Regions from separate parts of the Azoarcus sp. DN11 genome, predicted to be linked through region 2. Evidence: predicted binding sites of a transcription regulator. Region 2 holds the regulator's gene; each other region holds the start of a gene.

Region 1 (7,735 bases), 2.2 Mb from region 2:
CTGACGCACAAGGAACTCGGCGAGCTCATCGAGTACCTGGAGGCCAAGAGCGTCCCGCAGCCGGCCGCCGCGACGTCGATGGCGCCGGAAGCGGCGGGCGAGGCACCGCCGGCGGCCCATTCCCATGATGACCACCATCATCACGATCACGTCGCCGACGGCAAATAGCGCGGGTGGCGTGTAGCGGGCGGCCGCGCCGGACGGCGGCCCCGGCACGACCGGTTCAGCGGTGGCGGCGCGTCTGCCGGTACATGCGCATCAGCGTGCTCTTGCCGAACAGGCTTTCGACCAGGTCGACGGCCAGTTCGGCCGTCATGTTGCGGTTGTCCAGCGCAGGGTTGAGTTCCACGATGTCGAGCGAGGCGAACTGCTCGGTATCCGCGATCATTTCCATGCACAGCTCGGCTTCGCGATAGGTCGGGCCGCCGCGCACGGTGGTGCCGACGCCCGGCGCGATAGTCGGGTCGAGGAAGTCGACATCCAGGCTGACGTGCAGGTGCGTGTGCTCATCGACGCCGGCGAGCGCTTCTTCCATGACCGCGCGCATGCCGACCTCGTCGATGTAGCGCATGTCGAAGACCTCGACGCCGAGCTCGCACAGGAAGCGTTTTTCGCCTTCGTCCACGCTGCGGATGCCGATCTGGCGGATCTCGGACGGGAGCATCGCGGGGGTGTGGCCGCCGATGCGCGTCAGCACTTCCGGCCCGTGTCCGCACAGGCAGGCGACCGGCATGCCGTGGATGTTGCCCGAAGGCGTCAGCGTCGCGGTGTTGAGGTCGGCGTGGGCGTCGAACCACAGCACGCGCAGCTTCTTGCCGACGCTGCGGCAGTGGCGCGCGACCGCGCTGATCGAGCCGATCGCGAGGCAGTGGTCGCCCCCCAGCACGACCGGCAGGCGGCCGGCGCTGAGCTCGGCGTATACCGCGTTGTGCAGCGCCGTGTTCCACGCGGCGACCTCCTGCAGGTGACGGAAGCCGTTCACCGCCGGCAGGTCGGGGTTGGCCGGACCGGCGAGGTTGCCGCAGTCGCGCACGTCGGCGCCGAAGGCCGCGATGGCGCTCTCGATGCCGGCCACGCGCAGGGCCTCCGGGCCCATGCTGGCGCCGCGCGTGCCGGCGCCGACATCGGTGGGTACGCCGATCAGGCTGACGGTCAGGTTCATCATGATGCGTTGCCCCTTGTCAGGCGTCGTATGCCGCGGTTCGATGATTCGCTTCGACCCCGCTTGGCGCGGAGTGGTTCGTCCGGTGCCGTTTCACAGGGCCGAACTTTGAAGGATGCGGCCGCCAGACAGAATCGACAATTTTGTAGCGGAATGGCATTGGTCTGACAAAACGGCAGGGCGAGTTGCCGATCTGATCAAATCCGCCGTCCCCGTGCCGCCAGAGCTTGCCACAGTTGAGGTATAAAGGCGCCGCGGCAGGCCGGACCGCGGCCGTCGAAGAGTCCCGCAATCGCGGATTCCGATGAGGAGAGGCACGACGTGAAGCGCGCGCAGGCCAACGGCCTCCTGCTGGTGGCGGCACTGATCTGGGGGACGGCCTTCGTCGCCCAGCAGACGGGCATGCGCGACGTCGGCCCCTTCACCTTCACCGGCGTGCGCTTCCTGTTCGGCGCGGTGGTGATCCTGCCGCTGGTTGCGCGCGAGTTGCGCCGGCTCGGGCGGCGGGGCGTGTGGCTCGACCGAAGGGACCTGGCGGGCGGGCTGCTGCTCGGCGTGGTGTTGTTTCTCGGCGCCGCCTTCCAGCAGATCGGCATCGCCGGCACGACGGTGAGCAACGCCGGCTTCCTCACGGCCCTGTACGTGCCGCTGGTGCCGGTGGCGAGTGCACTGCTGCTGCGCGAGCGCATGCACTGGTCGGCGTGGCCGGCGAGCGCGGGCTGCCTGGGTGGCACCTATCTGCTCGGCGGCGGCAGCCTGTCGGCGCTGTCGACGGGCGACCTGTGGGTGATCGCGAGTGCGCTGTTCTGGGCCGCGCACGTGATGATGGTCGGGCGCGTTGCGGCGAGGCACGGCGCGCCGATCACGATCGCGTGCCTGCAGTTCGTGATGTGCGGCATGCTGGGCGTGGCCAGCGGGTTTTCGCTCGAGGTCGTGAGCGTCGATGCGCTGGCGCGCGCGCTGCCGTCGCTCGCCTACGCGGGCATCCTGTCGGTGGGGATCGGCTTCACGCTGCAGGTGGTCGCGCAGCGCCATACGCTGGCGGCGGATGCGGCGATCCTGCTGAGCTGCGAGACGCTGTTCGCAGCGATCGCGGCACGGATCTTCGTCGGCGAGGTGCTCACGCCGATGCAGCTCGTGGGCGGCGCGCTGATCTTCGCCTGCGTGATGGCGATCCAGCTCTTGCCGCTGACGAGCTCGCGCGCGGAGGCGGCGCAGCCGGCGTGACCCGGCGCGCCGTCACGCGGCGTTCTCGAAGAGTTCGGGCGGAATGTCCTCGGGGCACAGCTGGTTCGCCTCGTCACCCATCAACGCAAGCATGAGGCGCAGCTGGTTGCGCAGCTCGCGCAGGTTGCCCGGCCAGCGGTGGCGGTGCAGCAGCGTGAGGGCGTCGGGGCAGACGTAGATCGGGCGCCCGCCCGCCGCCTCCAGCACGAACTGGCACACCAGGGCGTCGAAGTCGCTGCGCTCGCGCAGCGGCGGCAGACTCAGCACCTGCCCGCCGGCGGCCTCGAAGCCGCGCAGGTCGAGCCGGCCCTCGTTGCGTAGGTCGGCTAGCGGGCGGCGCGCGGCGCCGATCAGGCGGGTGCCGTCGCCTGCGTCGAAGAGCCGCGCCTGCAAGGTCGTCGGCAGCGCGTCGATCTCCACGAGGAAGAGGATGCCGTTCGCGGCCTGCGCACGGGCACGTCCGATCTCGGCCTCGGCGGCCGCGCCGTCCGGAAGGGCGCTGCAGTCGATGCCGATCAGCGGCGCGTCGGAGGAGGGCTTATGATCCTCGTGGAAGGCGCGCACGAGATGCGCCTTGCCGGTACCCATCTCGCCTTCGATCAGCAGCGGCACCTTCGTCGCCGCGTTCATGCGCAGGGTTTCGACGATGTGCGCGATGCGCTCGTCGCCGAGGCCGATGGCGCCGAGACGGGAGTCCTCACGCCGCACCGACGCGCTTTGCGTCCCTGCATGTCGTCGACGTCGGGGGCGCAGGTTTGCCCGCGCGATGAGGGTGCGCCCCTTGAGGTCGTAGAGCGGAAACGGTGCGTCGGGCGTCCGCGCGGCCCATTCGACCAGGGTGCCCCATGGCGTGGCGAAGCAGGCTTCGCACGTGGTCGCGGGATGCTTCGCGTCCAGCCCCAGCAGCGCGCGCGCCTTGCGGTTGCTCGCGACGAGGCGGCCGCCTTCGTCGAACACGACGAGCGCGTGCAGGGGATCGGCGAGCGCATCGCGGCGCGTGTGGAAGTGCAGCGTCAGGAAGCCGTCGTCCAGGGTTTCGAGCAGGCGATGCTCGATCAGCTCCGCGGTCGTGCGCAGCAGCGCCTCGGCGTGGGTCAGGTTTTCGTGTGCGTCCGACGATACGTCGAGGATGCCCAGCATGCCGCCGGTGGGCGCGAGGATGGGGGTGGCGACGCAGGTCAGGACGCGGTTGCGCGCGAGGTAATGCTCGTCGCCCTGCACGGTGACGACCGTCCCGCTGTGGAGCGCAGTGCCGATCGCGTTGGTGCCCATCGCGGCCTCGCTCCAGTCGACGCCGGGCCGCAGGGCGACGCGGCTCGCGCGGTCGAGGAAGTCCGTGTGGCCCAGTGCGCTGAGGATCATGCCGTGGCGATCGGCCAGCAGCACCGTCGACGACGGGCTGCCGATCTGGCGATACAGGCCTTCGATCATCGGGCGCGAGAATGCGAGCAGGCGATTGTTCGCGGCGATGCGGTCCGTGAGTTCGCCCGGTGCGAGCGCGGTGTCGTTGAGCGCCGCGTGCGGACGCAGGCCATGCTCGCGGCTGCGTTGCCACGATGCGCTGAGGGATTCCGGGCGGGGAACAGGGGGTGACGCTTCCATCATGGGATGCGATGAAGCATGAATCATTCCGCCGGCGCCGGGCGGGCCGTTGATGGGGCTTCTCGAGGATTCGCGGCGGAACGGGGGCCAAGACGGCGGCTCAGTCTGTCACGCATCGGAACAGGTGTTGCCTTGTTGAGCAGCCGGGAGCAGGTGCGGGGGAAGGTTCGTTCAGCGTCGACGGGCCGCGCATGCCCTGCACAAGTGATTGTGCGCAAAAGGAAATGTTCTTCGGGAACGACTGGCCGCACGTGCTGGCACGCACCCTGCGGAAGGAATGGCGACGCGAGACAGCGTTCAACCAATCGATACTTCTGGAGACGAGTTCAATGATCTACGAGATGCCCGGCAAGCAAGGAGCCAAAGTCCAGTTCAAGACCCGTTACGACAACTTCATCGGCGGCAAGTGGGTGGCGCCGGTGCGCGGCCAGTACATGGACAACGTCACCCCGATCACCGGCCGCAAGTTCTGCGAAGTGGCGCGTTCGAGCGCCGAGGACATCGAGCTCGCGCTGGACGCCGCGCATGCCGCCGCCGACAAGTGGGGCCGCACCTCCGTCGCCGAGCGCGCCCGCATCCTGACCCGCATCGCCGACCGCATCGAGGAAAACCTCGAGCTCGTCGCCTACGCTGAAACGGTCGACAACGGCAAGCCGATCCGCGAAACGCTCGCCGCCGACATCCCGCTCGCGATCGACCACTTCCGCTACTTCGCCGGTTGCATCCGTGCGCAGGAAGGTTCGCTCGCCGAGCTCGACGACAACACCGTCGCCTACCACTTCCACGAGCCGCTCGGCGTCGTCGGCCAGATCATCCCGTGGAACTTCCCGATCCTGATGGCCGCGTGGAAGCTCGCGCCCGCGCTGGCCGCCGGCAACTGCGTGGTGCTCAAGCCCGCCGAATCGACCCCGGTCGGCATCCTGGTGCTGATGGAGCTGATCGCCGACCTGCTGCCCGAGGGCGTGCTCAACATCGTGAATGGCCTCGGCCGTGAAGCCGGCGTGCCGCTCGCGACCAGCAGCCGCATCGCCAAGATCGCCTTCACCGGCTCGACCACGACCGGCCGCCTGATCATGCAGGCCGCGTCGCAGAACATCATCCCGGTGACGCTGGAGCTCGGCGGCAAGTCGCCGAACGTGTTCTTCGAGGACGTCGCCGCGCAGGACGACGAGTTCTTCGACAAGGCGATCGAAGGCTTCGTGCTCTTCGCGCTGAACCAGGGCGAAGTGTGCACCTGCCCGTCGCGTGCGCTGATCCACGAGTCGATCTACGACAAGTTCATGGACCGCGCGCTTGCCCGCGTGCAGGCCATCAAGCAGGGCAACCCGCTCGACACGGCGACGATGATCGGTGCGCAGGCCTCGACCGAGCAGATGCAGAAGATCATGTCCTACATCGACCTCGGCAAGCAGGAAGGCGCCCAGCTCCTGACCGGCGGCGAGGCGGCGCGCTTCGACGGCGAGATCGCCGAAGGCTTCTACATCAAGCCGACGGTGTTCAAGGGCCACAACAAGATGCGCATCTTCCAGGAGGAAATCTTCGGGCCGGTGCTGTCGGTGACGACCTTCAAGGACGAAGCGGAAGCGCTCTCCATCGCCAACGACACGCTGTACGGCCTGGGTGCCGGCGTGTGGTCGCGCGACGGCAGCCGCGCCTACCGCATGGGCCGCGGCATCAAGGCCGGTCGCGTGTGGACCAACTGCTACCACCTGTACCCGGCGCACGCCGCGTTCGGCGGCTACAAGCAGTCGGGCATCGGCCGCGAGACGCACAAGATGATGCTCGACCACTACCAGCAGACCAAGAACCTGCTGGTGAGCTACAGCCCCAACGCGCTCGGCTTCTTCTGAGCGCGGTGCCGGGCGCAGTCGCCCGGCTTCGCTCATGTTGTTCTTCTCTCCCTCTCGTCCGTCCACAGCGGAAGAGATTCACGGGCGGCAATGGCCGCCCGTTTTTTTCGCCGCGTCGCTGCGGCAAGGAGCGAATCATGGTCCCGCGAGTCATAGCCACAAAGAGTGCCGAGGAACTGATCGAACGGCTGATCGTGAAGCATGGCCCGGTGATGTTCCACCAGTCCGGCGGCTGCTGCGACGGCAGCGCTCCGATGTGCTACCTGCGTGCGGAATTCCTCACCGGCCCGTCCGACATCCTGCTCGGCGAGATCGGCGGCAGCCCCTTCTACATCAGCCGTGCGCAGTACGAATACTGGAAGCACACGCAGCTCGTCATCGACGTCGTGGAGGGGCGGGGAGGCATGTTCTCGCTCGAGGGACCCGAGGGGTTGACCTTTCTGACGCGTTCGCGCCTGTTCACGGACGAGGAGCTTGCACAGCTCGGCAGGGAAGGGTGATCATGCGCCATACTTGAAGCGGATTCCGCTCCCGCCCGAGAGGCCCTGATTGCGCGGCTCGGCTGCCGGTTGTGCCGAAATGGAGCAGATGCTCCATAACGATACACGCGGGTGCGGGACCGGAGGCTTCCCCCACGCGCCGCAGGCTGGAGCGAATCCTGCAAGTGAAGCATCACCACCCCCGGCTCGATCCGGGGGCAAGGACACAAGAACGATGGAGACAAGAAAATGCTGCGTCTTTTTGCGCGCGCCTGGCTCGTGGCCGCCGCGCTCCTCGCCTGCCTGAGCGCCCCGGCATCGGCCGCCGATCCGGCGGTGATCCGTATCGGCGTGCTGCAATACGGCACCGTGAGCTGGGAGCTCGAGGTGATGAAGCGCATGGGCTTCGCCGAGCGCGAGGGCGTGCGGATCGAGGTCGTGCCGCTCGCGCAGAAGGACGCCGCGAACGTCGCGCTGCAGGGCGGGGCGGTCGACCTCATCGTCAATGACTGGATCTGGGTCGCGCGCCAGCGCGCCGAAGGGCGTGACTTCGCCTTCGTGCCATACTCGCGTGCGGTGGGCGGGATCATGGTGCGGCCGGACGCCAACGTGCGTTCGCTCGCCGACCTGCGCGGGCAGCGGCTGGGGGTTGCCGGCGGGGCGCTGGACAAGAGCTGGCTGCTGCTGCGGGCCTGGTCGCGCAAGTCGCTCGGCGAGGACGCGGCGACCTTCGTGAAGCCCGATTTCGGCGCGCCGCCGCTCCTCAACGCCCTGATCCTGAAGGGCGAAATCCCCGCGGTGATGAACTTCTGGCATTTCTCCGCGCGCCTGCGCGCGGCCGGCATGCGCGAGCTGCTTACGCTGGACGACGTCCTCAAGGGGCTGGGTGTCGAAGGCGAGCTGCCGATGATCGGCTGGGTGTTCCGCGAGGACTGGGCGACGAAGCACCGCGCGGCCTTCGAAGCCTTCCTGCGCGCCGGGGCGCAGGCGCGGCGGCACATGCAGACCTCCGACGCGGTGTGGGAGGAACTGCGCCCGCTCACGCGCGCCGAGGACGACGCGACCCTCGCCGCCCTGCGCGACGGTTTCCGGGCCGGCATCCCGAGTGAAAACATCGCGCAGGCCGAACGCACCGCGCAGCGCATCTTCTCGATCCTCGCCGCGGAGGGCGGGGCCGAACTCGTCGGCAGCGCCACGGCCTTGCCGGCGGGCACCTTCTGGCGTGCGGGCGGAAGCCGCTGATGAAGGCAGGAACCGATGACTCCACGTCCTGGAGCGTGCCGGCGGTGACGCGCGGGCGGGCGGCGAAGCGCCTCCGCCTGCCGGGCGAGGGCTGGCTGCGCGCGGCCTCGCTCGTTGCTTTCCTCCTGCTGTGGCAGCTCGCCGCCGCCTTGTTGCAAAGCTCGACCCTGCCG
Region 2 (7,735 bases):
CGGCCGTGCCCTCGGCGTGCCCGACCACGGCGCCATCGTGTGGGACGAGATCGTCGCCTTCTGGCTCGTGCTGTTCTTCGCCCCGACGGGCTTCACGTGGCAGGCCATCGCCTTCGTGCTGTTCCGCTTCTTCGACATCGTCAAGCCGCAGCCCATCCGCTGGGCCGACCGCCACGTCGGCGGCGGCTTCGGCGTGATGCTGGACGACCTCATCGCCGCCGGCTACGCGATCCTCGCGCTCGCGGTCCTCAAACGTTTCCTCGGATGACCTCCATGCCCGATGACGAACTCGAAGCGCTGTCGCGCCGGGTCGGCGACTGGCTCGCCGCGCGCGGCGCCACCCTCGCCTGCGCGGAATCCTGCACCGGCGGCTGGGTCGCCCAGATCGTGACCGCCACCGCCGGCAGCTCCGGCTGGTTCGACTGCGGCTTCGTGACCTATTCCAACGAGGCGAAGCAGGATCTCCTCGGCGTCGCCGCCGCGACCCTCGCCCGCAACGGTGCCGTCAGCGAGGAGACCGTGCGCGAGATGGTCACCGGCGCCCTCGCGCGCAGCCGCGCCCGCTTCGCGCTCGCCGTCTCGGGCGTCGCGGGCCCCGGCGGCGGCACGGCGGCCAAGCCGGTCGGCATGGTGTGTTTCGCCTGGGGAGAACGCGACGGAAAGCTGCGCAGCGAAACCGCCCACTTCGCCGGCGATCGCACCTCGATCCGGCGCCAGGCGGTGATCCACGCGCTCGCCGGATTGATGACATAATCATTTTCCGACCGTTACACGGGCGACCTGCAACACTCCAGCAATCTCTGTGCCATAATTCCCCAACGTTTTGAAAGGACAGGACATGGACGACAACAAGGCCAAGGCCCTCGCCGCCGCGCTCTCGCAGATCGAGAAGCAGTTCGGCAAGGGTTCGATCATGCGAATGGGCGACGGCAACGTCGAAAAGGACATCCAGACGGTCTCGACCGGCTCGCTCGGGCTCGACATCGCGCTGGGCCTCGGCGGACTGCCGCGCGGCCGCGTCGTCGAGATCTACGGCCCGGAATCGTCCGGCAAGACCACGCTCACGCTGCAGGTCATCGCCGAGATGCAGAAGATCGGCGGCACCGCGGCCTTCATCGACGCCGAACACGCGCTTGACGTCGGCTACGCCGAGAAGCTCGGCGTGAACATCCAGGACCTCCTGATCTCGCAGCCCGACACCGGCGAACAGGCGCTCGAGATCGCCGACATGCTGGTGCGCTCGGGCGGCGTCGATATCGTCGTCATCGACTCGGTCGCGGCACTCACGCCGAAAGCCGAAATCGAAGGCGAGATGGGCGACCAGCTGCCCGGCCTGCAGGCCCGCCTGATGAGCCAGGCGCTGCGCAAGCTCACGGCGAACATCAAGCGCACCAACACGCTGGTGATCTTCATCAACCAGATCCGCATGAAGATCGGCGTGATGTTCGGCAACCCGGAAACCACCACCGGCGGCAACGCGCTCAAGTTCTACGCCTCCGTGCGCCTCGACATCCGCCGCACCGGCGCGATCAAGAAGGGCGACGAGGTCGTCGGCTCCGAAACGCGCTGCAAGGTCGTCAAGAACAAGGTCTCGCCCCCGTTCAAGGAAGCGCACTTCGACATCCTCTACGGCGAAGGCATCTCGCGCGAAGGCGAGATCATCGACCTCGGCGTGCAGCACAAGATCGTCGACAAGTCGGGCGCGTGGTACGCGTACAACGGCGACAAGATCGGTCAGGGCAAGGACAATTCGCGCGAATTCCTGCGCGCGAACCCCGCGCTCGCGCGCGAGATCGAGAACAAGGTGCGCGTCACCGTCGGCCTCAAGGAATTGCCAGCCGAACCCGCGCAACCGGCCGTCGAAGCGGCCTGACGCCGGCCTCGCCCATGGCGGAGACCGGCCTGCGGGAACGCGCGCTGCGGCACCTCGCGCGGCGGGACCACTCGCGCGCGGAACTCGCCCGCAAGCTCGCCCCGCACGGCTCGGCCGAAGAGATCGGCGACGTGCTCGACCGCATCACCGAACTCGGCCTGCTCAGCGACGACCGCTTCGCCGAAGCGTGGGTGCGCGGCAAGGCCGCACGCTTCGGCACCTCGCGCCTGCGCAGCGAGCTCGCGCGGCGCGGCGTGGCGCGCGACACGATCGACGCCGCCATTGCCGCGGAGTCGGGCGAGGACGACACCGAGCGTGCGCGGGCCGTGTGGCGCGGCAAGTTCGGCGCGCCGCCCGGCGATGCGCGCGAATGGGCGCGGCAGGCGCGCTTCCTGCAAAGCCGCGGCTTCGGCACCGACGTGATCCGCAAGATATTGAAAGAGAATCCCGATGAATCTGCTTAAGGTCGCCGGACTGCAGAAGCGCTACAAGGCACGCACCGTCGTGCACGACGTCGGCTTCGAGGTCGGCAGCGGCGAAGTCGTCGGCCTGCTCGGGCCGAATGGCGCCGGCAAGACCACCTGTTTCTACATGATCGTCGGGCTGGTGCGCGCCGACGGCGGCGACATCCGCCTGGACGACGCCGAGCTCACGCACCTGCCCGTGCATTCGCGCGCGCGCCTCGGCCTCTCGTACCTGCCGCAGGAAATGAGCGTCTTCCGCAAGCTCACCGTCGCCGAGAACATCCGCGCCGTGCTGGAGCTGCAGGGCCTCGGCCGCGACCGCATCGACGAGCGCCTCGAAGAGCTGCTCGATGAGCTCGGCATCGCCCACCTGCGCGACAACACCGCCGTCTCGCTGTCCGGCGGCGAGCGCCGCCGCTGCGAGATCGCCCGCGCGCTCGCGACCGACCCGCGCCTGATCCTGCTCGACGAGCCTTTCGCGGGCGTCGACCCGATCGCCGTGCTCGACATCCAGAAGATCATCCGCTTCCTGCGCGACCGCGGCATCGGCGTGCTGATCACCGACCACAACGTGCGCGAGACGCTCGGCATCTGCAACCGCGCCTACATCATCAGCGAAGGGCGCGTGCTCGCGAGCGGGCGCCCGGACGACATCGTCGCCAACGAACAGGTTCGCCGCGTCTATCTCGGCGAGCATTTCCGTCTCTGAGCCACCGAAGCAGCGCCATGAAACCGTCCCTCCAGCTCAAGATCTCCCAGCACCTCACGCTGACGCCGCAGCTGCAGCAGTCGATCAAGCTGCTGCAGCTGTCCACGCTGGAGCTGAACCAGGAGCTGGAACGCTTTCTCCTCGAAAACCCCATGCTCGAACGCGAGGACGGCGACGGCAGCGACTTTTCGCCCGGCGCAGCGCAGGCCCCGAGCGGCACCACCGATTCCGGCAGCCAGTCAGAAACCCCTGCCGCCAGCGAGGAGCCCCAGGGCGAGAGCGAACCGGCCAACTTCGACGAGGCCGGCGAGTGGTCGAGCGCGAGCAGCGGTTCGTCGAACCGCGACGACGACGATACCGACTTCCAGGAGCTGCAGGCCGCCGGCACCAGCCTGCGCGACCACCTCGACCAGCAGGTGAGCCTGTCGCCGCTCTCCGATCGCGACCGCGCCCTCGTGCGCTTCCTCATCGAGGCGCTCGACGAGGACGGCTACCTCAACCAGTCGCTCGAGGAACTGCTGCCGCTGCTGCCGCCGGAACTCGAGTACGACCTCGACGACCTCACGATCGCGCTGCGCCACGTGCAGCACCTCGACCCGGCCGGCATCGGCGCGCGCAATCCGCAGGAATGCCTGAGCCTGCAGCTGCGCGCGATGCTCCCGGGGGCGACGCGCGACCTCGCGCTCAGGATCGTCGACGAATACCTCGACCTGCTCGCCGAGCGCAATTTCGTGCGCATCAAGCGCGCCACCGGCTGCGACGACGACGCGCTGCGCGCCGCGCACGCGCTGATCTGCGGCCTCGACCCGCACCCGGGCTCGCAGCACTCGGTGCAGGAGACGCGCTACATCCTGCCGGATGTCATCGTGCGCAAGCTGCGCGGCCGCTGGACGGTGTCGCTCAACCCCGAGGCGATGCCCAAGCTGCGCATCAATTCGCTCTATGCCAGCATCCTGCAGCAGAACCGCGGATCGGGTGGCGCGCTTACCAGCCAGCTGCAGGAGGCGCGCTGGCTGATCAAGAACGTGCAGCAGCGTTTCGACACGATCCTGCGGGTTTCGCAGGCCATCGTTGACCAGCAGCGACAGTTCTTCGATTATGGCGATGTGGCAATGCGACCTTTGACGTTGAGGGAGATCGCGGACCAGCTCGAGCTGCACGAATCGACGGTCTCGCGAGTCACAACGCAGAAGTTCATGGCCACACCGCGTGGCGTATTCGAGTTGAAGTACTTTTTCGGCAGTCACGTTGCCACCGACACCGGTGGGGCGGCTTCCTCCACGGCGATTCGCGCACTGATTCGCCAGCTGGTGGAGGCCGAAGACAGGAAAAAGCCCCTGTCCGACGCGAAAATTGCCGAATTGCTCGGTCAACAGGGTATCGTGGTAGCGCGGCGGACGATTGCCAAGTATCGCGAGTCCCTGAATATTCCGCCGGTCAGCCTGCGCAAGACGATCTGACAATACGAGGAAACATCATGAATCTCACCATCACCGGACATCACGTCGAAGTCACTCCCGCGATCCGCGAGTACGTGAACACCAAGCTTGACCGCGTCATCCGCCACTTCGACAACGTGACCAGCGTCAGCGTGATCCTGTCGGTGGATAAACTGCGGCAGAAGGCCGAAGTGACCCTGCATGTGCGCGGCAAGGACATCTACGTCGAGAGCGACGACGCGGACATGTATGCCGCGATCGACAGCATGGTCGACAAGCTCGACCGCCAGGTCCTCAAGTACAAGGACAAGAACTACGATCACGGCCACGACACGCTGAAGCATCAGCAGCCGACCGAACTGTGATCGTTTAACTCGCACCGGGGGTCCGGGGTGTGTTTATAATTCGCGCGTTTTCAACCCGCGCCTGCCGCACACCCCGAGCCTCCTCCCGCACCATCCCGGCAGCGGCAAGGGCCCTGTCGCGCAGGTGGTGATCCGCATGAGCCTCATCGCCGAACTCCTGCCCCCCTCGAACGTGGTCATCGACCTGGACGCGAGCAGCAAGAAACGCGTCTTCGAACAAGCCGGACTCCTGTTCGAAAACAATCAGGGCGTCGCCCGCAGCGTCGTCTTCGACAGCCTGTTCTCGCGCGAGCGCCTCGGCTCGACCGGACTGGGCCAGGGCATCGCGATTCCCCACGGCCGCATCAAGGGCCTGAAGGACGCCGCCGGCGCCTTCCTGCGCCTGTCGGCACCGGTGCAGTTCGACGCGCCCGACGGTCGCCCCGTCACCATGCTGTTCGTGCTGCTGGTGCCCGAACAGGCCAACGAGACCCACCTGCAGCTGCTGTCGGAGCTCGCGCAGATGTTCAGCGACCGCGACTTCCGCGATCAGCTGCAGAGCGCACCCGACGCCGCGACCATCCACTCGCTGTTCGCCTCCTGGGGCCCGCATGCGGCAGACCAGCGTCGCGCGGCTGTATGACCTGCACCGGGAACAGCTGGAGCTGACCCACGTCAGCGGCCGGCTCGACCGCGTCATTTCGGTCAACGAAGAACGCATCTGGCCGGCCGACCTCGTCGGCCACCTCAACCTGATCCACCCGACGCGCATCCAGATCCTGGGTGCCGCCGAACTCGCGTGGGCCGGCCGCCACTCGAGCGACAAGGTTGCCCACCACCTCACCGAGATCATCGGCGCGCGTCCCCCGGCCATCATCGTCGCCGACGGCTGCGCGATCCCCGAGCTGCTGCGCGGCATCTGCGAATACGCCGACGTCGCGCTGATCACGACGCCACAGCCGTCGGCGAGCGTGATCGACCAGTTGCGCCTTTACATGTCGCGCGAACTGGCCGAGAAGGTGTCCCTGCACGGTGTGTTCATGGACGTGCTGGGCATCGGCGTGTTCATCACCGGCAGCTCCGGCGCCGGCAAATCCGAACTCGCGCTGGAGCTGATCTCGCGCGGCCACGGCCTCGTCGCCGACGACATCGTCGAGTTCTCGCGCATCGCCCCGACCGTGCTCGAAGGGCGCTGCCCGGAGATGCTCAAGGATTTCATCGAGGTGCGCGGCCTGGGTATCCTCAACATCCGCACGATCTTCGGCGAGACCGCGTGCCGGCGGAAGATGCGCCTGCGCCTGATCGTGCATCTCGAGCGCCGCCTGCCCGGCCAGTCCGACCCCTCGCGCCTGCCGGTGCACCGCGAGACGCAGGGCATCCTCGGGGTGCAGGTGATCCGCACGACCCTGCCGGTCGCCGCCGGACGCAACATCGCGGTGCTGCTCGAGGCCGCCGTGCGCTCGACCATTCTGCAGCTGCGCGGCATCGACTCGACGCAGGAATTCATCGACCGCCAGCAGCGCCTGCTCGACGCCGACGGCGAAACCCTCTGATCGCCGGAAGGCCCTGCGCCGGCAGGGCTCTTGCCGCACTGCCGCATCGGCTGATACGCTCAAGGTCTTTGCGCCTCCCCGCAAAGGCTCCCCCCATGACTGCCGCAACACCGGATTACCTGGAGAAGATCCTCAATGCCCGCGTCTACGACGTGGCCGAGGAAACCCCGCTCGATCTCGCCACGAACCTCTCGGAGCGCGTGCATAACCGCATCTACCTGAAGCGCGAGGACATGCAGCCGGTGTTCAGCTTCAAGCTGCGCGGCGCGTACAACAAGATGGCACGCCTGCCGCCGCAGGCCCTCAAGCGCGGCGTGATCTGCGCCTCGGCCGGCAACCACGCCCAGGGGGTCGCGCTGTCGGCGCAGAAGATGGGCGTGCGCGCGGTGATCGTGATGCCGACCTCGACGCCGCAGATCAAGATCGACGCGGTCAAGGCGCGCGGCGGCGAGGTGGTGCTCGCGGGCGACTCGTATTCCGACGCCTACGCCCACGCGGTCGAGCTCGAGAAGGCCGAGAAGCTGACCTTCGTCCATCCCTACGACGACCCCGACGTGATCGCCGGCCAGGGCACGATCGGCATGGAGATCCTGCGCGCGCACCCGGATCCGATCCACGCGGTGTTCTGCGCCGTCGGCGGCGGCGGCCTGATCGCCGGTGTCGCGGCCTACATCAAGCGCCTGCGCCCGGAAACGAAGATCGTCGGCGTCGAGACCGTGGACGCCGACGCGATGACCCGCTCGCTCGCCGAGGGCCGGCGCGTCGCGCTCGACCAGGTCGGGCTGTTCGCCGACGGCACCGCGGTGAAGCAGGTCGGCGAGGAGACCTTCCGCCTGTGCCAGCAGTACGTCGACGAGATGATCCTGGTCGACAACGACGCGATCTGCGCGGCGCTCAAGGACGTGTTCGAGGACACGCGCTCGATCCTCGAGCCCTCGGGCGCCCTCGCGGTGGCCGGCGCGAAGGAGTACGCCAAGCGCCACAACCTGCACGGCAGGAGCCTCGTCGCGGTCGCCTCCGGCGCGAACATGAACTTCGACCGCCTGCGCTTCGTCGCCGAGCGCGCCGAGGTCGGCGAGCAGCGCGAGGCCGTGTTCGCGGTGACGATCCCGGAACGCCCGGGCTCCTTCCGCAAGTTCTGCAGCCTGGTCGGCAACCGCCACATCACCGAGTTCAACTACCGCTACGCCAACTCGCAGCAGGCGCACATCTTCGTCGGCGTCGCGGTGCATAACCGCGCGGAGGCGGCGCGCGTGGTCGAGATGCTGGAGCGCCACGAGCTGCCCGCGGTGGATCTCACCGACGACGAGATGGCGAAGAGCCACATCCGCTACATGGTCGGCGGGCGCGCGC
Region 3 (7,735 bases), 1.7 Mb from region 2:
GTGGATGGCGTGTGCGAGCAGCTCCTTGCCGGTGCCGCTGTCGCCGCGGATCAGGATGCTGGCGTCGGAGGCGGCCACGAGCAGCGCCTCGTCCAGCACCGTCGCCATGCGGGCGCTGTGGCTGATGATGTCGTCGCGCCAGCCGGCGGCCGTGCGCTCCTCGCCGGCATGGGCGGTGCCGGCGATCTGCAGCGCCTGCACGATCTTGTCGAGCAAGGCCTTGCTGTCGAACGGCTTGGTCAGATAGCCGAACACCCCGCGCGAGGTCGCCTCCACGGCATCCGGGATGGTGCCGTGCGCGGTCAGCAGGATCACCGGCAGCGCCGGCCAGATCTGGCGGATCTCCTCGAAGAGCTGCAGCCCGTCGCGGTCGGGCAGGCGCACGTCGCTGACCACCAGCCCGAAGCGCTCCACCGCCAGGCAAGCCAGCGCGGCTTCGGCGCTTTCCGCGGTACTGACGCGATATCCGCTCGCGCCCAGTCGCATCGACAGCAGCCGCAGCAGATCGGCGTCGTCGTCAACAAGCAACAGGTGGGCACCGCCCTGCGTCGTCACGGCCCCGCCGGCAGTGGTCTGGCTCGTCCTCATTTCTCGGTTCTCCTTTCCCGTGGCGCCGATTGCGCCGGCGTCGATGCGGACGGCCTTGCCGGCAGGGTGCGTTCGATTTCGGTCAAGGCGTCGAGCTTCGCCTGAAGCTCTTCGCCCTGTTTCTGCGCGTCCTTGAGCTGCTGCCCTGTTCGCTCGAGCTGCTGGGTCAGCCGTTCCGCAGTGCTCTCGAGCCGCAGGCGCTCCTGCACCTGCTCGGCCAGCACGCGGGCGAGCGGCTGCAGCGCCACCGCATCGGCCTTCTCGGACGCATTGATCGCCTCGAGCAAGGATTGTGCGCGCTGGAGATGGGCGACTCCCTGCGGCGCGTGGCTCAGCAGCATCGCCAACTTGATCTGCGCGAGCGGCGCATTGCCCGCAGCGGACTGCGCCGAGCGCTCGCGTGCGAGTTCCGAGGCATTCATGCCGCGAATCGTCTCGTGGTAGGCGAGCGCCGTCTGGATCGGGGTGCTGCGGTTGCCGAGGATGGGCGGCATCGGCGGCAGCGCGGACAACTCGGCGCTGGCGCTGCGCACGCCGGCGCAGCCCGTGGTGCTCCCGGCGAGAGCCAGCACGCAGAGCATGGCGGCCGCGCCACGATGCCTGAGGGCGTCGCGGGGCGTGAGGCGCAGGTCGTGGGGAAGGTCAGCTCTCATTGGGAAGTTCGATCCTGAAATAGGCGCCTTTGGTCGAAGGCTGAAGCCCGACGCGCCCGCCATGGGCGACGATGAACTCGCGTACGATGGAAAGGCCGAGCCCGCTGCCGTGGCGCGGCTCTTCCGGCTGGCGGCTGCCCTGGAAGAAGGGGTCGAAGATGCGTTCGGCTTCGTCGGCTGCGGCCCCCGGCCCCTGGTCGATGCAATCGATGCGGACCCAGCCGGGCTCCTTGCTCAGCGTGAGGCGGATCTCGCCGTCGCGCGGGCTGAACGACACGGCGTTCGCCAGCAGATTCGCCAGCACGATGCGCAGCTTGTCGGGATCCGCGCTGAACGCGGGTGGATCGCCGCGCAAGACTACCTTCAGGTTGCGCGTCTGGATCGGCAGCTGCTGTTCGGCGATGACCGACTCGGCAAGCGCGCGCAGCATCACCGGGCGACGGCGCAGGTTGCGCGCGTGGAACACCGCCGCGTTGTAGCCCAGCAGATCCTCGATGTGCCCCTGCAGCGCGTGGGTGTTGTGCTGCAGGATCGCGACCACCTCGCGCTGCTCCCCCGAGAGCTCGCCGACCACCCCGTCCTCCAGCAGCGCAATGCCTTCGCGCAGCGATGCGAGCGGCGTTTTCAGCTCGTGCGACACGTGACGCAGCACCCGGCTGCGGTTCGCTTCGAGGTCCGCGAGCCGCAGGCGCAGCCAGTCGAGGCGGCGGCCGACGCGGCGCAGGTCCGCGGGGCCGGGGATCGCAACCGGTTCGTCGAAGCGGCTTTCGCCCAGCGCCTCGATCGCCGCCTCCAGCCGGTTGATCGGCCGCAGCAGCCACCAGCCGGTCAGCGCCGCGAAGGTACACGCGGCGACGATCGCGGCGAGCACGTGCCACGCCAGGCGGCCGCGGTTGGCATCCAGTTCCGCGAACAGGAGCTGGCTCTGGCGATCGAGCTGCATCCGCACTTCGCCCGCGAGCCGCTCGTTCAGCGGCGGCACGCGGCCCAGGGCGGCCGTTGCCGCTTCCGCCGCGCCCTTGCCGGTCAGCGCCGCGCCGGCGGCCGCGGCCGCCAGGCGCCACTCGTCCACGAGCAGGGTGACGCCCGGCGCATGCAGTGCGGAAATCGTATCCAGGGCGGCGAGGGACTCGCTGCGCGCCTGCTCGAAGCGCTCGCGCAGGAGCGGATCCTTCAGCACGAGGAACTGGCGTGCGCTGCGCTCCATATCGACGCTGCGCTCCCCCAGTTGCTGCACCGCCGTCGAATACTTCAGCGCGTCATCGACGCTTTCGCGGTGCCGGCTCGCAAATTCCTCGAGCGTAATCAGCCCCCCCAGCGCCGTGGCACCCAGGATCGCCGCGACGAGCAGAAAGCTGGCAAGCAGCGAATAGCTGAATGAAAGGCGCGACATGGCGGGAGGATCGTCGTAAACCAGCGCGAAAGTGTAGGTGGCGTTCGGCGGGCCACGTCGTAAGGAAGTGCAAGGCCGTGTTTCAGGATGCGTTTGCCGTCGCTTTCGGGCGACAGGAGAAAAACGAATAAAAACATGGATATGACGCAAATGAGCGATTTTGGTGTCGCCAACCGGCGACAGTTTTTGGGCCCGGAACGCCACATTTTGGGCTGATTTAACGATAACGTCTTGAAATTCAATCGCTTGGGAGCGTGGCATGGCAAATGCTTATGCGCACGGGGGCGATGACCGTCGGCCCGGAAACGTTTACGGATTCAAGGAGAGACCATGTTCAACAAACCCGCCATGTTCCCCAAAGCGCCAGACGCCCCGGCATCGCGCACCAACGGCACGTCGCGGCCGGCACCGGGCAGTCTGACCGCGGGGCCGGCGTCTTCTTCCGCGAGCCTGGCGCGCAGCACCTCCGAATTGCCGGCCTCGATCAGCGGCTCCTCTCCGGCCGCTGACGAGAAGGTGGCGGCAGCGGCGGACGTCGCGGCCGCCCCGATCGAAGACGCCATGCAGGGTACGGGCAGCCGCCTGATCGTCGGACCGGATGTCAAGCTCAAGGGCGCCGAGATCCTCGACTGCGACACCCTGGTCGTCGAGGGCCGCGTCGAGGCCACGATGGACAGCCGCGTCATCCGCATCGCCGAGAACGGCTCCTTCTCGGGCACCGTCGGTATCGACGTCGCCGAGGTGCACGGCCGTTTCGAGGGCGAACTCACCGCGCGCAGCCAGTTGATCATCCACTCGACCGGCCGCGTCAGCGGCAAGATCCGCTACGGTAAGATCCTGATCGAGGAAGGGGGCGAGATTTCCGGTGACGTGCAGTCGCTCGCGACGGCGAAGGATGCGGGCCGGGACACCGTGCGAGCCGTCGGCCGTGATGAATCCAGTAACGTGAAGGTCGCCGGCGCCGCGGCCTGATCGACCTTCGCAGACCGGGAGCCGGCTTCAGCCCCAGCGGGAGGCGGCTGCCGGCTTCGCCGCTTCAGGCATCCGCGTCTTCGTCCTCGAAACCGACGGTGAAGCGCGACAGCATGACGTTCAGCGCGGCCTGGTTTTCCGGCCGATCGAGCTCGAACAGGCGAAAGCCCGTGCTGCAGAACTCGGGATTGGTGTCATGGCCCGACCACATCGCCTTGGCCGGCAGCACCACGCTGCGCGGTTTGCCGTGGTCGTCGGGCAGATCGATCCGCAGTCGGTACAGCAGGCCGGGCAGCATCTTGCTCGGACCGTACACCAGCAGGCCGCCCTTGCTGATGTCGCCGATGCGCCCGATGAATTTGCCCGTTTCCGCGTCATGCACGCGAAACGAGATCGAGATCGATCGGCGGCGAAACAGGCGATGTTCCATGTCGGCTCCCGAGCCTGAAAGGCAGGCTGCTCAGTTCGGCCGGCCGTGCGCGTCCGACACGGCCAGTTTCAGCGGCTGATAGCTCCAGTACCGCTCCCAGGCTGCGCGCACCATGTTCGGATATTCCGGGCGGCCGAGGCTGCCGTTGTAGCGCCCCAGGGCCCGGAACAGGTCGCCCTTCTCGACGTCCAGGTAATGGCGCAGGATCGTGCAGCCGTAGCGCAGGTTCGTGCGCAGATGGAAGAGGTTGTCCTCGGGGCCGCCGATCGTCCTGACCCAGAACGGCATCACCTGCATGTAGCCGCGCGCCCCGGCGCCCGACACCGCGTACTTGCGGAAGCCGCTCTCGACCTGGATCAGCCCGAGCACGAGCTGCGCGTCGAGTCCTGCCCGCGTCGCCTCGTAATGCACGGACGTCAGCAGATCCTCGCGGTAGGTGCGATCCGGAATCCGCTTTTCCAGACGGTGCGACATCTCCTGCAGCCAGCGGACACGCTCGGTCGCGTCGGCGATCAGCACCTCGGGCGCCCCCGCGTCGCTGACCGCCGCATGCAGGGCCGCGCGCACGCTTGCCGCCATCGGCTCATAAACCTGGTTGCCGGCAAAGGCCTCCCCGCCGAAGGCCGACATGGCCAGCAGGGTGGCAAACAGCAATGAAAGGCGCGTGCGCTCCATGCGCACGTTATAGCCGAAAGTCATTCGCCCCGCATCTTCGCGGCAACGAAACCGGCGAGATCGGCGATCGCGACCTTCGTCGCTTCGGCGTCACGGCGGCCCTGGTACTCGGCCACACCTTCCTTCAGGCCGCGGTCGCCGATGACGACGCGATGCGGCACGCCGATCAGCTCCCAGTCGGCGAGCATCACGCCGGGGCGCTCGTCGCGGTCGTCGAGGATCGCATCGACGCCGGCGGCGATCAGGCCCTCGTAGAGCTTCAGCGCCTCGTTGCGTACCGCCTCCGACTTGCCCCAGCCCACCGGGCACACGACGATGCGGAAGGGCGCGAGCGCATCCGGCCAGATGATGCCGCGCGCGTCGTTGTTCTGCTCGATCGCGGCGCCGAGGATGCGCGTGACGCCGATGCCGTAGCAGCCCATCTCGAAGTGTTTGGGCTTGCCGTCGACGTCGAGGAAGGTCGCGTTCATCGACTTCGAGTACTTCGTGCCGAGGTAGAACACGTGGCCGACTTCGATGCCGCGCTGGATCGCGAGCTGCCCCTTGCCGTCCGGGCTCGCATCGCCTTCGCGTACGTTGCGCAGGTCGGCGACGAGATCCGGCTCGGGCAGGTCGCGGCCCCAGTTCGCGCCGGTGAAGTGGTAGTCCTCGTCGTTCGCGCCGCAGATGAAGTCCGACATGTTGGCGACGGTGCGGTCGGCGATGATCTTCACCGGCTTCTTCAGCCCGATCGGGCCGAGGTAGCCCGGCTTGCAGCCGAAGTGTTCGTGGATCTCGACTTCGGTCGCGAAGCGGAAGCCCGCCTTCAGTCCGTCGATCTTGCTCGCCTTCACTTCGTTCAGCTCGTGGTCGGCACGCACGAGCAGCAGCCACACGGTGACACCTGCGGGCTGGCCCTTTTCATCGACATCATCGGTCGCAAGCACCAGCGATTTGACGTTCGTCTCGAGCGGTACGCCGAGCAGTTCGGCGACGTCCTTGCAGGTCTCCTTGCCCGGGGTCGAGATCTTTTCGAGCGCCTTGGCGGGTGCTGCGCGGGAGGCGAGCAGCGGCAGCGCTTCGGCGAGCTCGATGTTCGCGGCGTAGTCGGAATCCGGGCAATACACAATCGCGTCCTCGCCGGTGTCGGCGATCACCTGGAACTCGTGCGAGCGGTCGCCGCCGATCGCGCCGGTGTCGGCGGCCACGGCGCGGTAGGTCAGACCCAGGCGGTCGAAGATGCGGCAGTAGGCGGCGTACATCGCGTCGTAGCTGCGGCCCGCGGCGTCGACGTCACGGTCGAAGGAATACGCGTCCTTCATCGTGAACTCGCGTCCGCGCATCACGCCGAAGCGCGGCCGGCGCTCGTCGCGGAACTTGGTCTGGATCTGGTAGAAGTTCTTCGGCAGCTGGCGGTAGCTCTTCAGCTCCTGGCGCGCGATGTCGGTGACGACTTCTTCCGAGGTCGGCTGCAGCGCGAAGTCGCGCTCGTGGCGATCCTTGAAGCGCAGCATCTCCTCGCCCATCTTCTCCCAGCGGCCGGTCTCGGCCCACAGCTCGGACGGCTGCACCATCGGCATCGTCAGCTCGAGCGCGCCGGCGCGGTTCATTTCCTCGCGCACGATGTTCTCGACCTTGCGGATCACCCGCAGGCCGATCGGCAGGTAGCTGTAGATGCCGGCGGCAACCTTGCGGATGAAGCCCGCGCGCAGCATCAGCTTCTGGCTGACAATTTCGGCGTCCGAGGGGGCTTCCTTCAGGGTGGAGATGAAATACTGGCTGGCGCGCATTCTTGAGTCCGGGATGGTCGATTGGGCAAACCACAAATTCTAGCCGGTCGCGTGCCGGTCGGGTATTCGCCTTGCGGTCGCTGCAGTCCCCGTGCATTCCCGGGCGTCAACGCGGGAAAAAGCGCCGCCGGTGCGGGAACATGGCACAGGGCGCTCCTTTCCAATGCAGGGTAAGTGTGAAAAAATCGTGACAACTCTCATGAATTATTGAAGGTTTGATCATGCTCGACCGTGAAGGCTATCGCCCGAACGTCGGCATCGTTCTGGTCAACGCGCGCAACGAGGTGTTCTGGGGCAAACGGATTCGCGAACATTCCTGGCAGTTTCCGCAGGGGGGCATCAAGCACGGGGAATCCCCCGAGCAGGCGATGTTCCGGGAACTCTTCGAAGAGGTGGGTCTGCGCCCCGAGCATGTGAAGATTCTTGGCCGCACGCGCGGCTGGCTGAGGTATGACGTTCCGAAACACTGGATAAGGAGGGAGTGGCGCAACACCTATCGCGGTCAGAAACAGATCTGGTTTCTCCTGCGGCTGGTGGGGCGTGATTCCGACGTCTGCCTGCGAGCCAGCAATCATCCGGAGTTCGATGCCTGGCGCTGGAGTGAGTATTGGGTGCCGCTGGACGCTGTCATAGAGTTCAAGCGGCAGGTGTATCAACAGGCACTGCTGGAGCTGTCGAAAAATCTGTTCCGGGTTCGCCCCGGCGACCTGCCCGAGGCCTACCGGGCCGCGGCGCAGGAGCGCGAATCCTGACCCTGGCACCGACGCCGCCGCAAACGTATCCGCAAGTTCGGCTACGTTTGCGGCGGTGTTTATTTGTGCCCCGGGCCGGCCCTGGGGGCGGCGACTGAACCGCTGCAGGGGCGGGAGGTCAAACGCCCTATGCCGGCTTCAGGCCGGCTGCGGTGCGCGACTTGCGCCGCACGCGGGGCGCGGCGCGGGTGCCGATGCAGAGTCCGCAGGCCAGGCACGCGCCTCCCTCACGCCACTGTTTCCACTGGGAGGTGTCCATGAACCGGGAATTCGAACCGCTGCCGCAAGCCCGGCTCGCCGGCCTGCATTGCGAAGTCGCCAGGACCGACGAGAGCCGCAGGGTGTCGCCGGCTTCACCGGCCGTCGAGGTCATGACGGACTTCACCCGTGTGCCGGCGGCGACGATTTCCGGCGAAACGCTGCTCGCCGAGGCGAATCGCGCGATGCTGCTGCGCGGGGTCCGGCTGCTTCTGGTGACGGATGCGCGCCACCTCGTGCGTGGC
Region 4 (7,735 bases), 1.0 Mb from region 2:
GATCGCCTGGTCCTTCATCCGCGCCATGTGGTCGTGCGTGATGACGTGGTAGTTGCCGGTGCAGGTGACGAAGATGTCGGCATGTTCGGCGGCGTAGTCCATCGTCACCACGCGGTAGCCTTCCATCGCCGCCTGCAGCGCGCAGATCGGGTCGATCTCGGTGACCCACACCTGCGCCGAGAGCGCGCGCAGCGCCTGCGCCGAACCCTTGCCGACGTCGCCGTAGCCCGCGACCAGCGCAACCTTGCCGGCGACCATCACGTCGGTCGCGCGCTTGATGCCGTCGACGAGCGACTCGCGGCAGCCGTACAGGTTGTCGAACTTGGACTTGGTGACCGAGTCATTGACGTTGATCGCCGGGAACTTCAACTCGCCGCGCTCGTGCATCTGGTACAGGCGATGCACGCCGGTCGTGGTCTCCTCGGTGACGCCCTTCACCTGCGCGAGGCGGGTCGAGTACCAGCGCGGATCCTGCGCGAGCTTGGCGCGGATCGCGGCGAAGAGGATGGTTTCTTCCTCGGAGCCCGGCTTCGCCAGCACGGAAAGATCCTGCTCGGCGCGTGCCCCGAGGTGCAGCAGCAGCGTCGCGTCGCCGCCGTCGTCGAGGATCATGTTGGAGTAGACGCCATCCTTCCATTCGAAGATGCGGTGCGTGTAGTCCCAGTAGTCGGCGAGCGTTTCGCCCTTCACCGCGAAGACGGGAATGCCTTCGGCCGCGATCGCGGCCGCGGCGTGGTCCTGCGTCGAGAAGATGTTGCACGAGGCCCAGCGCACCTCGGCACCGAGCGCGGTCAGCGTCTCGATCAGCACCGCGGTCTGGATCGTCATGTGCAGCGAGCCGGTGATGCGCGCGCCCTTGAGCGGCTGGGCGGCGGCGAATTCCTCGCGGATCGCCATCAGACCGGGCATCTCGGTTTCCGCGATGCGGATTTCCTTGCGGCCCCAGTCGGCGAGCTTGAGGTCGGCGACGACGTAATCGGTGAAGGTTTCAGCCACAGTGTTCATGTGAACTCCTTGAACGTGTGGCCGGGAAGGGGTGCTGCGGGTGGGCTCACCTCGTCACCCCGTGCCCGGCACGGGTTAAGGTGAGCGCAGTTCCGGATAGCCGAGCCTGGGACGGGAGTCTCGCAGCGCTCCTCGGCGAGGGCGGATTATAGCGTAGGTGCTGCCGGATGCCGCAAGGCGCCGCCGATCAGCTGCCCTGCAGCGAATCGATCAGGCTGAAGAGCCGCTTGTAGAAGTCCGGATCCGAGATCGTTTCCTCGCCGACCTTGATCAGCGCTTCCTTGTCGGCGGTCCACGGCAGCGAAATGGATCCGATGCCCGCGACGCCGACGCCGGCGCTGGTTGCCGAGGATTTCAGCTCGTAGCGCGTCTGCAGCGCGTTCGCGTAGATCGCGGTGCCGACGTTGCTGGGCAGGCACACCAGCGTGATGTTGAGCGTCATGCCGTAGTTGGCTTTCGGCAGGAAGAATTTTTCGCCCTTGATGCGCGTGGTCTTCACCGCATCGACCTGATAGCCCTGGCTCAGCAGCGCACGCTTGGCCACTTCGCAGGCGGCGTCCGGGTCGCGGGTGCTCCAGGTGACGAAGGGCGATTCGGCCGAGAAGCTCTCGCCCCGGTAGGCGGCAGGAGGGGGGGAGGAGGCGCAGCCGGCGAGCAGCAGTCCCGAAAGCAGCAGGACAGGGAAGCGACGCGCGGAATGAAGCATGAGGTCGATCCGGAATGGGGTTGCGAAAACGGATATTAGAGCATCCCGCGGGCTCGCGGTTCGGCGTTGCGGGCTTCTCGCGCCCCTCGGCGTCAGGCGCTGCTAGCCGTGTACAGGACGGGCGCGCGCGGTGCCCGGCGTGCCGTGAAAAGTGTAAAAATTCATATTTTGTTTGCAAGACGAGGCAATGCGGTCCATAGTGCCCCCAGCGATCTTCAAGTAGCACAGTTGTTTGCTGGTCCGGTTTCTGCTGTTTCTGCGGTACTCCCTCCTCTGCATCCTGCCGTCTTGATCCTCGCCCGCGCCTTAGGGCAAATCTTTTATTTTTCAGGATATTCAAGACATGGCAGCAGGTACCGTGAAGTGGTTCAACGACGCCAAGGGCTTCGGCTTCATCACCCCGGAAAACGGCGGTGACGATCTCTTCGCCCATTTTTCCGCGATTCAGGGCTCTGGCTTCAAGACCCTGGCCGAAGGTCAGCGCGTCACTTTCGACGTCACGACCGGCCCGAAGGGCCAGCAGGCGTCGAACATCCGCGTGGCCGACTAAGTTCGCGCCGGCGCGGCGGGCATGCCGCGCCCCCGGTCCCGACGGGACCGGGAATCCGGAGTCCGTTCCGGAACGCATTCGCAAAGGCCTGGCACAAGCCCGGCCTTTTCTTTTTTCCGACTCCCAAGGAGAACTATCATCGCCAAGGAAGAACTGATCGAAATGGGTGGAGTGGTGACCGAGGTCCTGCCCGATGCCCGATTCCGTGTGACCCTCGACAACGGTCACGACCTCGTGGCGTATTCCGCAGGCAAGATGCGCAAACACCACATCCGCATTCTGTGCGGCGACAAGGTTTCGCTGGAACTGTCGCCCTATGACCTGAGCAAGGGGCGCATCACGTTTCGCCACATCGAAGGTCGTGGCCCGGTGAGCCCGCAGGCGCGGCGCCGCCGCTGAAACTTTTTCCCTGCCGGGAACAATTCGCGCTCGTCGGCTGTTTGAGTTGAGTGTGCGCCGCACCTGCGGGCACGCTTTTCCCCGACGACGAGGATTTTCCATGAGCAAACGATTCCCCGCGCTGGTTGGCGCGCTGTTTTGCGCCGCGACATCGGCTTTTGCCGTTGAGCCGGCCCCCAATGGCATCACGCTCCCCGAAGGCTATCGCCAGTGGCAGGTGCTGGCGGTGCATCAGCGCTCGGACAACACGACGCTGCGTGCCGTGCTCGGCAACGACGCTGCCGTGAAGGCGGCGCGCGAAGGCAAGACCAATCCGTGGCCGGATGGCGCGGTGCTCGCCAAGCTCGTGTGGAAGGGGGTGAAGCACGACCGCTGGGAAACGGCGCTTGCGCCGGGCGATTTCGTGCATGCCGAATTCATGGTCAAGGACAGCGCCAAGTACCCCGCCACCGGCGGCTGGGGGTTCGCGCGCTGGGTTGGCATGGCGCAGAAGCCTTACGGCACGGATGCGAACTTCGTGCAGGAGTGTTTCAATTGCCATCAGCCGGTGAAGGACCGGGACTTCGTCTTCACCCACCCGGCCCAGCTGCCCTGAGTGCGGACGCCCGCGGGCGCTGACCGCCCCGGCGGGCGCCGGGGCGGTGGGACGGCGCGCGTCCCGCGAGGGGCCTACAGCCCGGCGTCGGCGCGCAGCGCGGCGGCCTTGTCGGTGTTCTCCCACGTAAACTCCGGCTCGTCGCGGCCGAAGTGGCCATAGGCGGCGGTCTTGCCGTAGATCGGGCGCAGCAGGTCGAGCTCCTGGATGATCGCCTTCGGCCGCAGGTCGAAATGGCGCCGGACCAGTTCGACGATCTTCTCGTCGGTGATCTTGCCGGTGCCGAAGGTGTTGACCATCATCGACACCGGCTTCGCGACGCCGATCGCGTAGGCGACCTGCACTTCGCAGCGCTCGGCGAGGCCTGCGGCGACGATGTTCTTCGCGACCCAGCGGCCGGCGTAGGCCGCCGAGCGGTCGACCTTGGACGGGTCCTTGCCGGAGAACGCGCCGCCGCCGTGGTGGGCCGCGCCGCCGTAGGTGTCGACGATGATCTTGCGGCCGGTGAGGCCGCAGTCGCCGTGCGGGCCGCCGATGACGAAGCGGCCGGTCGGGTTGATGAGGTAGCGCACCTCGTTCTGCATCAGCTCCTTCGGCAGCACCGGCTTGATGACCTCCTCGATCACCGCCTCGCTGATCTGCGCGTGCGACACCTCCGGGCTGTGCTGCGTCGACACGACCACGGTGTCGATCGCGACCGGCTTGCCGTCGACGTATTTCACCGTGAGCTGGCTCTTCGCGTCCGGGCGCAGCCAGTTGAGACGGCCGTCCTTGCGCAGCTCGGCCTGGCGCTGCATGATGCGGTGGGCATAATAGATGGGCAGCGGCATCAGGCTCGGCGTCTCGTTGCACGCGTAGCCGAACATCAGGCCCTGGTCGCCCGCGCCCTGGTCGAGATCCAGGCCTTCGCCTTCATTGACGCCCTGGGCGATGTCGGCCGACTGGCGGTTGATCGCGGCGAGCACCGCGCAGCTCTTGTAGTCGAAGCCGATGTCGGAGTTGTCGTAGCCGATGCGGCGGATGACTTCCTGCGCGATCTCGCGGTAGTTCGGATGCGCGCTGGTGGTGATCTCGCCCGAGATCACGACGAGGCCGGTCGACACCAGCGTCTCGCAGGCGACGCGCGCCTTCGGGTCTTCCGCGAGGATCGCGTCGAGGACGCCGTCGGACACCTGGTCCGCGACCTTGTCGGGGTGGCCTTCCGAGACCGATTCCGAAGTGAAGAGGAATTCCTTGCTCATACGTTGCTCCTGAAAACAAAAATCCCCGGTGCTATCCGGCGTTGCCGGCTCCGGGGATTTCGTCGAGCAGGCGACGCTTTAGCAGTATTTGTTCGCCGCGACCGGTCTGGTGCGCTCGCGGCTCCGCCCTGCAAGTTGTCGTATTAACTCGGCGGGTAAGCGATAATTATAGCTTCCGAATTCAGTCGGTCAACGCGCGTCGCCCGCCGGGCCGTGCCTGCGCCGACGCTTGTGACCGTGACCGTCGATTTCCTGTTCCGCGTTCTCGCCCGCTTCCCACTCGCCTGGCTGCACCGCCTGGGCGGCCTCGCCGGCTGGCTGACCTGGCGCTTCTCGCCGAAGTACGCCCGCCGCCTCGAAGAAAATCTCACGCGCGCGCTCGGGCGCAAGGATCCGGCGATCCTGCGTGCGGCGATCCGCGAAGCCGGGCGCCAGGCGCTGGAACTGCCATACGTGTGGCTGCGGCCGCAGGACGAGGTGCTGGCGCGTGTCGTCCGCGTCGAAGGGGCCGAACTCCTCGAACGGGCGCGCGCCGACGGCGCCAGCGTGCTGCTGCTGACGCCGCACCTCGGCTGCTTCGAGCTGTGCGCGCAGTATTGTTCGATGCACGGTCCGATCACCGTGCTGTTCCGCCAGCCGCGCAAGGCGGCGCTGGGGCCGCTGATGGAGGCGGGGCGCGCGCGCGGCAACGTCAGGGTCGCGCCGGCCGACGTCTCCGGCGTGCGCCGCCTCTTGAAGGCGCTGCGCGGGGGCGAGATGGTCGGCATGCTGCCGGACCAGGCGCCCGGGGAGGGTGAAGGGGTGTGGGCGCCGTTCTTCGGCAAGTTTGCATGGACGATGACGCTCGCGGCGCGCCTGTCCGAAGTGAAGGGCGTGCGCGTGATCATGCTGTGGACCGAACGCCTGCCGCGCGGCGCGGGCTACGTGCTGCGCCTGTCCGAGCCGGCCGAGCCGATCGTCGGTTCGCTCGAGGAGCGTTGCGCGGCGATCAACCGTGCGATCGAGCGCCTGATCCTCGCCTGCCCGCAGCAGTACCTGTGGGGCTACAACCGCTACAAGCGCCCCGCCGGGGTCGAACCGGCGCCGGCTGAAGGGGGGGCGCAATGAGACTCTTCAGCTATCTCGCGGTCGCCTTCTTTTGGCTGTTGCACTGGCTGCCGCTGCCGGTGCTGGCTTTCCTCGGGCAAGGCCTGGGCGAACTGCTGCACCTGTTGGCGCGCCAGCGTCGCCACGTCGTCGACGTCAATCTGCGCCTGTGCTTTCCGGAACTGGACGCCGCGGCGCGCCGGCGTCTCGCGCGCGCGCATTTCCGCGCGCTCGGCCGCAGCCTGCTGGAGCGCGGGCTGTTGTGGTGGGCGAGCGCGGAGCGGCTGAAAGGGATTGTCCGTTTCGAAGGCCTGGAGCACTTGCGCACGCTGGTCGAGGCCGGTACGCCGGTGATGATGCTGTCACCGCATTTCCTCGGCCTCGACATGGGCGGCGCGCGCATCGCGATGGAATTCGACAGCGTGAGCGTCTACGCGCGGCAGAAAAACCCGGTCTTCGACCGTCTGCTCTACCACGGCCGCAGCCGCTTCGGCGATCAGCTGCTGCTGTCGCGTCAGGACGGGGTGCGCGGCACCGTGAAGGCGATGAAGGCGGGGCGGCCGTTCTACTACCTGCCGGACCTCGACTATGGCCGCAAGGAAACGATTTTCGTGCCTTTCTTCGGCGTGCCGGCGGCGACGATCACGGGCGTGTCGCGCCTGTCGCGGCTCGCCCGCGCGGCGGTCGTGCCGTGCGTGACGCGCCAGCTGCCCGGCGGGCGCGGCTACGTCGTCGAACTGGGTGTGCCCCTGCCCGATTTCCCGACCGAGGATGCCGAGGCCGATACCCTGCGCATCAACCAGTGGATCGAGTCGGTGGTGCGCACGATGCCGGAGCAGTATTACTGGGTGCACCGGCGCTTCAAGACGCGCCCGCCGGGCGAGAAGCGGCCCTATTGATCCCTGCCCGGCTGCCGTTCTCGTCGCCTTCACCGACGCGGCCGTCGCTGGACTCCCCCCGCATGCTGCGCGAGAATTCCCCGATTCGGCTCGCGCCGCTTCGAACCTTCTGACCGGAACCTTTCATGCACCTGCGCTTTGCCAAAATGCACGGCCTCGGCAACGACTTCGTCGTCATCGACGCCGTGCGCCAGTACGTCGAACTCACGTCCGAGCGCGTCCGTTTCCTCGCCGACCGCCATTTCGGCGTCGGCTGCGACCAGCTGCTGGTGGTCGAGCCGGCGACGCAGCCCGGCGTGGATTTCCGCTACCGCATCTTCAACGCCGACGGCGGCGAGGTGGAGCAGTGTGGCAACGGCGCGCGCTGCTTCGTGCGCTTCGTGCATGAACAGGGGCTCACCGCGAAGCGCGAGATCCGCGTCGAGACGAAATCCGGAGTGATCGCGCCGCGCCTCGAGGACAGCGGCCTCGTCACCGTCGACATGGGCGTGCCGGTGCTCGAGCCGGCGCGCGTGCCCTTCGTCTCGGATTCGGATGCCGTCGTGCAGCCGCTCGATGTCGCCGGCACGCCGGTCGCGATCACCGCGGTGTCGATGGGCAATCCGCACGCGGTGCAGGTCGTGGCCAACGTCGATGCCGCGCCGGTGGCGACGCAGGGTCCGCTGATCGAGCATCATGGGCGCTTTCCTGCCCGCGTCAATGCGGGTTTCATGCAGGTGGTGGATGAGCACCGCATCCGCCTGCGCGTATACGAGCGTGGCGCCGGCGAGACGCTCGCCTGCGGCACGGGGGCGTGCGCGGCGGTGGTCGCGGGCATCCGGCGCGAGCTGCTGGTGTCGCCGGTACGCGTCGAGACGCGCGGCGGCGAGCTCGCGATCGCCTGGGCGGGGCTCGGCGAGCCGGTGCTGATGACGGGGCCGGCCGTGACGGTATTTGCCGGCGAGCTCGAGCTCGCCTGATCGAGGCGGGCGGTGCCGTGTCATCCACGCGCCGTGCCGATTGCCAACGAACACGCGCGGGCGCGAACCGTCCGCAGGGAGTGGTCTTTCCATGAATGCAGCCGACGTCGCACGCTATCTCAAGGAACATCCGGATTTTCTCGCCGACCACGGCGAACTCTTCACCGAGCTGACCGTTCCGCATCCGCACGGCGGGCAGGCCATCTCGCTCGCCGAGCGCCAGCTGCATGCGCTGCGCGACAAGATCCGGCTTCTCGAAGGCAAACTCTCCGAACTCATCCGTTTCGGCGAGGAG

The links. The regulator sigma-54, encoded in region 2, starts transcription at its own class of promoters, with help from an activator protein. The targets are predictions, from matches to a motif close to TGGCACGCTTNCTGCTNA.
Region 1: the regulator sigma-54 is predicted to act here: its motif matches at 4,247-4,264, upstream of adh (aldehyde dehydrogenase).
Region 3: the regulator sigma-54 is predicted to act here: its motif matches at 2,890-2,907, upstream of CDA09_RS05485 (bactofilin family protein).
Region 4: the regulator sigma-54 is predicted to act here: its motif matches at 4,575-4,592, upstream of metK (methionine adenosyltransferase).

What each region holds. Positions count from the first base shown of each region.
Region 1 covers NZ_CP021731.1:1,735,617-1,743,351, forward strand. Annotated here, with positions in the region: gene CDA09_RS07895 (SCO family protein) at 1-168, shown strand, start outside; gene rocF (arginase) at 224-1,165, opposite strand; gene CDA09_RS07905 (DMT family transporter) at 1,484-2,389, shown strand; gene CDA09_RS07910 (sigma-54-dependent Fis family transcriptional regulator) at 2,402-4,018, opposite strand; gene adh (aldehyde dehydrogenase) at 4,321-5,841, shown strand; gene CDA09_RS07920 (DUF779 domain-containing protein) at 5,979-6,341, shown strand; gene CDA09_RS07925 (ABC transporter substrate-binding protein) at 6,570-7,562, shown strand; gene CDA09_RS07930 (ABC transporter permease) at 7,562-7,735, shown strand, end outside.
Region 2 covers NZ_CP021731.1:4,491,695-4,499,429, forward strand. Annotated here, with positions in the region: gene CDA09_RS20845 (phosphatidylglycerophosphatase A family protein) at 1-268, shown strand, start outside; gene CDA09_RS20850 (CinA family protein) at 274-753, shown strand; gene recA (recombinase RecA) at 839-1,873, shown strand; gene recX (recombination regulator RecX) at 1,888-2,337, shown strand; gene lptB (LPS export ABC transporter ATP-binding protein) at 2,324-3,046, shown strand; gene CDA09_RS20870 (RNA polymerase factor sigma-54) at 3,064-4,506, shown strand; gene hpf (ribosome hibernation-promoting factor, HPF/YfiA family) at 4,524-4,850, shown strand; gene ptsN (PTS IIA-like nitrogen regulatory protein PtsN) at 4,987-5,472, shown strand; gene hprK (HPr(Ser) kinase/phosphatase) at 5,441-6,382, shown strand; gene ilvA (threonine ammonia-lyase, biosynthetic) at 6,478-7,735, shown strand, end outside.
Region 3 covers NZ_CP021731.1:1,214,378-1,222,112, forward strand. Annotated here, with positions in the region: gene CDA09_RS05470 (sigma 54-interacting transcriptional regulator) at 1-588, opposite strand, end outside; gene CDA09_RS05475 (permease) at 585-1,241, opposite strand; gene CDA09_RS05480 (sensor histidine kinase) at 1,231-2,634, opposite strand; gene CDA09_RS05485 (bactofilin family protein) at 2,965-3,606, shown strand; gene CDA09_RS05490 (PilZ domain-containing protein) at 3,671-4,036, opposite strand; gene CDA09_RS05495 (lytic transglycosylase domain-containing protein) at 4,067-4,666, opposite strand; gene CDA09_RS05500 (proline--tRNA ligase) at 4,732-6,480, opposite strand; gene CDA09_RS05505 (RNA pyrophosphohydrolase) at 6,702-7,232, shown strand; gene CDA09_RS05510 (CBS domain-containing protein) at 7,490-7,735, shown strand, end outside.
Region 4 covers NZ_CP021731.1:539,679-547,413, forward strand. Annotated here, with positions in the region: gene ahcY (adenosylhomocysteinase) at 1-1,005, opposite strand, end outside; S-adenosyl-L-homocysteine riboswitch at 1,081-1,145, opposite strand; gene CDA09_RS02385 (DUF2242 domain-containing protein) at 1,193-1,711, opposite strand; gene CDA09_RS02390 (cold-shock protein) at 2,055-2,261, shown strand; gene infA (translation initiation factor IF-1) at 2,400-2,660, shown strand; gene CDA09_RS02400 (cytochrome P460 family protein) at 2,761-3,255, shown strand; gene metK (methionine adenosyltransferase) at 3,330-4,496, opposite strand; gene CDA09_RS02410 (lysophospholipid acyltransferase family protein) at 4,734-5,603, shown strand; gene CDA09_RS02415 (lysophospholipid acyltransferase family protein) at 5,600-6,481, shown strand; gene dapF (diaminopimelate epimerase) at 6,607-7,440, shown strand; gene CDA09_RS02425 (DUF484 family protein) at 7,532-7,735, shown strand, end outside.